DNA from 2 places in the Mesorhizobium sp. WSM1343 genome. Region 1 is predicted to be linked to the other one. Evidence: predicted binding sites of a transcription regulator. Region 1 holds the regulator's gene; the other holds the start of a gene.
What was found. Region 1 encodes PhoB, which activates phosphate uptake and scavenging genes when phosphate is short. Its sites were predicted from a motif close to TGTCATNNANCTGTCAT; they were not measured.
Positions count from the first base shown of each region.

Region 2: a site for PhoB is predicted at 2,179-2,195, ahead of AC0NIL_RS04140 (PhoX family protein). Genes of this name have one in related genera too.

Region 1 covers NZ_CM148370.1:1,489,115-1,492,292, forward strand. The annotation lists gene pstB (phosphate ABC transporter ATP-binding protein PstB) at 1-805, shown strand, start outside; gene phoU (phosphate signaling complex protein PhoU) at 832-1,539, shown strand; gene phoB (phosphate regulon transcriptional regulator PhoB) at 1,556-2,245, shown strand; gene AC0NIL_RS07210 (ROK family protein) at 2,262-3,178, opposite strand, start outside.
Region 2 covers NZ_CM148370.1:863,103-866,280, forward strand. The annotation lists gene AC0NIL_RS04125 (sensor histidine kinase) at 1-254, shown strand, start outside; gene AC0NIL_RS04130 (response regulator) at 251-910, shown strand; gene AC0NIL_RS04135 (hypothetical protein) at 1,202-1,699, opposite strand; gene AC0NIL_RS04140 (PhoX family protein) at 2,262-3,178, shown strand, end outside.

The sequences.
Region 1 (3,178 bases):
CGAACAGTCCCTTGAAAACGCAGTGGGCGACAAGATGAAGTCGAACGAAGTGATCAAAATGCGCGGCGACAAGGTCGGCGTGTTCTACGGCGAGAAGCAGGCGCTGTTCGACGTCGATCTCGACGTCCGCCTGAACCAGGTGACGGCGCTGATCGGCCCCTCCGGCTGCGGCAAGTCCACCTTCCTGCGCTGCCTCAACCGCATGAACGACACCATCGATTCAGCACGGGTAACCGGCAAGATCACGCTCGACGAAGAGGACATCTACGACAAGAACATCGATGTCGTCGAACTCAGGGCGCGCGTCGGCATGGTGTTCCAGAAACCCAATCCGTTCCCAAAGTCGATCTACGAGAACGTCGCCTATGGTCCGCGCATCCACGGATTGGCCAAGCGCAAGGCCGACATGGATCAGATCGTCGAGTCCAGCCTGAAGAAGGCGGCGATCTGGAACGAGGTCAAGGACCGTTTGCAGGAACCTGGCACGGGTCTTTCCGGTGGCCAGCAGCAGCGCCTGTGCATTGCACGCGCCATCGCCGTGTCACCCGAGGTGATCCTGATGGACGAACCGTGTTCGGCGCTCGACCCGATCGCTACCGCTCGTGTCGAGGAACTGATCGACGAACTGCGTCAGAACTATACGATCGTCATCGTCACCCATTCGATGCAGCAGGCAGCGCGCGTGTCGCAGCGCACCGCGATGTTCCATCTTGGCTATCTGGTCGAGGAGGGCGCCACCGACAAGATGTTCACCACCCCCGACGACAAACGCACCCAGGACTACATCACCGGCCGGTTCGGCTGATCTCTGGCATATGAGGGACGAAGATCATGGGTGAACATACCGTCGCATCTTTCGATGAGGATCTGGAGCAGATCAGCCAGCTGATCCGCGACATGGGCGATCTCGCCCGCTCGATGGTCGGTGGCTCGACCAGGGCTTTGCTCAATTCGGACAATGCGCTGGCGCAGCGGGTGGTTTCCGACGACGCCATCATGGATGCACGCCAGCGCGAGCTGGACGATCGCGCCATCACGCTGATCGCCAAGCGCCAGCCGATGGCCAACGATCTGCGTGCGGTGGTCGGTTCGATCCGCATGGCCGGCGACCTCGAGCGCATCGGCGACCTTGCCAAGAACATCGCCAAGCGCGTCGGCACTGTCGGGCTGAGCGTCACGCCGCACGACCTTTCGCATTCGATCGACGCAATGGCGCAGCTGGTGCTGATCCAGGTGCAGGGGGTCGTCGACGAGTATGCCGCCGCTGACGCGGCAGCGCTTGCCACGCTCAGAAACAATGATGAACGCATCGACGTCAAATACACATCGGTGTTCCGCGAACTGCTGACCTACATGATGGAAGATCCGCGCAACATCACGGCGTGCACGCACCTGTTGTTTTGCGCCAAGAACCTCGAGCGGATCGGCGACCACGTGACCAACATCGCCGAAAATGCCTATTATGTTTTGACCGGCACGCAGTTGCCAGCCAACCGTCCGAAGCAGGACGAGACGGCAATGTCCGCGCCAGCGGCATGACAGGGGTGACCAGCCGATGATCGCGCCACGCATCATGGTGGTGGAGGATGAGGAGCCGCTAGGCGTGCTGCTCCGCTACAATCTCGAATCCGAAGGTTACCAGGTCGAAGTGGTGACGCGCGGCGACGAGGCCGAAATCCGGCTGCAGGAGAACGTTCCAGACCTTCTGGTGCTCGACTGGATGGTGCCTGCGGTTTCCGGTATCGAACTCTGCCGCCGGCTAAGGATGCGTCCCGAGACCGAGCGGCTGCCGATCATCATGCTGACCGCGCGAGGCGAGGAAAGCGACCGCGTGCGCGGCCTCTCGACCGGTGCCGACGACTATCTGGTCAAGCCTTTCTCGACGCCGGAGTTCATGGCCAGGGTCAAGGCGCTGCTGCGCCGGGCCAAGCCGGAAGTGCTGTCCAGCGTGCTCAAGGTCGGCGATATCGTGCTCGATCGCGAGTCGCACCGTGTCTATCGCAAGAAGAGCGAGATCCGGCTCGGGCCGACGGAATTCCGCCTGCTTGAATTCATGATGCGCCATCCAGGCCGCGTGTTCTCGCGCAGCCAACTGCTCGACAATGTCTGGGGCGAGACGATCTACATCGACGAACGCACGGTCGATGTGCATGTCGGCCGGCTGCGCAAGGCGGTCAACAACGGCCGTATGCCCGATGTCATCCGCACCATCCGTGGGGCGGGTTACGCCATTCGCGAGGACTGAACTCCCTCGTTTGAACTCACGCCACGTTCTTGCCGCCGAGACCGGATCTCGCCTGCACGCCCGGCGCAAAAATCTCCTGATCGACGAAGATCAGCGCCCGCATGGCGCAGCCTTCGCGGATCAGCGGCAGTTCGTTCGGCTCGGTGTCGAAGGAAATCGACTTGGAATGCTGGCCGCCGGCGGTCTGGGCAATCGCTTGCCGCAATGCCGGCTCGATCAGGTCGAAGGCGGCGGCGCTGACGCCGACCATGGCGACCGGCGCCGGATCGATCAGCGCAAACAGGCTGCCGAGGCCGTAGCCGAGCGCTTCGCCGGCCTTGCGATAGGCTTCCCGTTCGGGCCCGTCCCTCTCGCGGGCGGCGGCAGCCAGGGCGCGCATGTCGACGTCGCTGACATCGGCGACGGGTTCTGCATCCTCGCCCATCTGCCGCGCGTTGCGCCAGATGGCATAATTGCCGGCATAGGCTTCGACGCAGCCGCGCCGTCCGCAGCGACACAGCGCCCCGTTCGGCCGATGAATCATGTGGCCGAATTCGCCGCCCGAGGAATGGGTGCCGGTGAACAATTCGCCCTTCAGCACCAGCCCCATGCCGATGCCGTGCGACAAAAGGATAGCGATGAAATCGTCGCGGTAACGATCGGGATCGCGCCAGCGCAGCGCCACCGCCATCATGTTGCAGTCGTTCTCCATAATGGCGGGGACGCCGAACTCCTCTTCGAATATGTCGGCGAAGGCGATGTCGGTGTGCGGCGTGATCGGCGACCACAGCATGGCGCGGGCACGGGTGTCGGTGATGCCCTGGACGGCCAGCGCGATACGAGCGATGCTGCGCACGTCCAGGTCGGGATCTTCCAGGCGGCGCCGCACGATTGCCGTGCACTCACCGATCAGCGAGTCGCGCGACATCGTCAGCGTGTCGAGCCGGCGCTGTT
Region 2 (3,178 bases), 630 kb from region 1:
AGGAAGGGCTGAACAATGCCTATCACCACGGGCTAGGCAAGGATCAGGCGGTGAGTGCCGGGATGAAAGGTGGCAGGCTTTTTGTCGAAGTGTCGGACCGCGGGCCGGGTTTCGATCCGACGGCACGGGTCGAGGGCCTCGGGCTCGCCGGCCTCAGGGAACGGGTCGAAAGCATTGGCGGACAGTTCGAAACCTTGACCGGGCCGCAAGGTACGCGTTTGGTGATCCGTCTGTCGGTCGAGGAGCAAGCATGACTGGGACCATTCGCATCGCCATTGTCGACGATCATCCCCTCTTTCGCGAAGGTGTGACGCGCAGCCTGTCGGAGATCGGAGGCTTCGAGATGGTTGGCGAGGGCGCCACGGCGCAGGATGCCGAACGCCTCGCCGCGACGATGCGGCCCGACATCTTGCTGCTCGACATCTCGATGCCGGGCGGCGGGCTGAGCGCGGTCGCAAGCATCCTCGCCAACCATCCCGCCCAGAAGATCGTCATGCTGACCGTCTCGGAGGCCAATGCCGATGTGACCAAGGCGCTGAACGCAGGGGTGAATGGCTATGTCCTCAAAGGCGTCGGATCGCGCGGCCTCGCCGACATCCTGCGCAATGTCGCAGCCGGCGAAAGCTATCTCTCGCCGACACTATCGGCCCGGCTGCTTTCGGATCTCCAGTCCCAGCAGCCGACCGACGGCTTGGCGGAACGGCTGCGGCAGCTCACCGATCGGCAAACGGAAATCCTGCGGCTGGTGGCGGAGGGGTTGAGCAACAAGGAAGTCGCCTTGCGGCTTGAGTTGCAGGAGAAGACCGTCAAACATCACATGACCGGAGTGCTGTCGAAGCTCAATGTGCGAAATCGCACCGAAGCGGCCTTGATGATGCGTGAGTGGCGCGACCGCGACAGGCCTTCCTAAAGCATTTCACCGTTTCACGGAAACGGCGAGCTGCTCTAACTCTGTGACGCAATTCCCAAGGGAAAAGCGCTACGGGAAAACCGCTTCACACTTTTTCTAGAATTGCTCTGGGCAGGTCCGAAGAAATGCGCAGCGGTTTCCGGTCCCGGATTGCGCAAAAGCGCGTCGCGCCTCGGGACCGCAGCCATTGCGGTGCCGAAAACCGGGACGACGCCGGCCGGAAACGAGGTCACCTCCGCCGGGGGGCGGCGGAGGTGACGTGCAAAGCTGACCGTTGCCTGTTGGCCAGCTTCACAAAGCCTTGAGACGATTGGCATCGGCCGGCGTGGCCTGGCGGTCGATGATCGTGCGACCGAGAGCGTCTTTCATGCTGAAACGACCGTTCTCGAGCTTTTCCGTTATGCCGTCGGGATGCCTGACTGTGATCTTGTTGCCGGTCACGTCGACCTTGTCACCGGTCTTTGCATTGACATGGCTCCCGCTCTTACCCTGACTGGATCCTGATTTGCCGTTGTTGCCACTGTTGCCGCTGTTGCCGTTATTCCCATTGCCGTTGCCGCTGTTCCCGCTATTGCTTCCGCCGGAATTGCCGCCGTTGCCGCCCCCACTGTTGCCTCCGCCCCCACCGCCACCGTTGCCGCCGCCACCCTTGCCGGCGTATGCGCTGGCGGTGTGGATGCCGGAAACGGAGCCGTCCAGGACAATTTGATAGGGCGCAATCGTCAACACCAGCGCCGCTGCCGATTTGAGCGCCAGCCGGCAACAACGGGTCGTGACCGATCTGTGCATTCTGATCTCCGACGACTGAGCCCGGCGCGCCCCACCCCAACGTTGCAGTGCAACCAACATTGCCGAAAGACGCGGCGCCCGGAAGCGACCTCCGACCGTTGCGGTTGTCAACCAGGACCATTGCAAGCGCAAGGTTGGACTAAAGTCCCAAGTATATGCTACATTAGCTTCGCATGAACGGCGCCGTGACCGCCATCGCTAAACGGGAGACTGGCTTTCCCGATGCCTGACGACGGCAGACGCCGAACATCAAGTCACCTCCGCCGGGGGCGGCGGAGGTGACTTGTCGAGGGTGCAGTTGCCCGTTGATCTGTTTTTTGCAAACGACTGATGTCGTCCGCCGTCGCGGGATGCGCGGCCAAGATGCCGCCTAAGGTCTCCTTTCATCTCGAACCGGCGATTCTGGAGCAGTTCACGGTCTGCGGGAATGCTTAGCCAGCGCTGCGCGCAATGCTTGTCGCGTCTGAAAGGTCTCCCGATGTCACGAAAATGTGATCCGGCGATTATAAGGGGGTCAAACAGGTACCCACGCTCCAGCCAATCCAACAGCCAGAGGCAAGCCATGACTGACCTTCGCTCCCCCGACACCCGATTCCGCACCAGCCTGCTCGAGGAAAACGACGGCCCGGCCATCAACGCTTCCGACAACCGCACCATGGGCGAGATCATCGCCGCGCGGTTCTCGCGCCGCGGCTTCCTCAAGGGTTCGCTGGCTGTCTCGGCCATCGCCGCCACCGTCAGCCCGCTGGCGCTGATCAGCGCCGACGAGGCCCGGGCCGCTGAAGGCTCGGCCTTCACGTTCGACGAACTCGAGGCCGGCATCGACGACAAGCACCACGTCGCGCCGGGTTACGATGCCGATGTACTGCTGCGCTGGGGCGATCCGCTGTTTGCCGATTCGCCCGACTTCGACCCGACGAAACAGTCGGCCGAGGCCCAGGCGAAACAGTTCGGCTACAACAACGATTATGTCGGCTACATCCCCATCGACGGCTCGGCCGAACATGGCCTGCTGGTGGTCAACCACGAATACACCAATCCGCATCTGATGTTCCCGGGCATCGTGAAGATCGTCCAGAAGGACGGCAAGAAGTCGGCCGAAGTCGCACCCCTCTCGAAGGAGCAGGTCGATGTCGAGATGGCAGCTCACGGCGGCACCATCGTCGAGATCCGCAAGACATCAGGCAAATGGCAGGTGGTGCGCGACGGCAAGCTCAATCGCCGCATCACCTCCAACACCGAAATGGCGCTGTCCGGTCCGGTTGCCGGCCATGACCGCGTCAAGACCAATGCCGATTCGTCCGGCACCAAGGTGTTCGGCACGTTCAACAATTGCGCCGGCGGCGTCACGCCCTGGGGCACCTATGTGATGGCCGAGGAGAACATCCATGGCTATTTCTCCGGCGAGTTGCCGGAAGGCCACAAGGAAGCCGCGAACTACAAGCGTCTCGGCATTCCCGAAGGCGCCTATGAATGGGC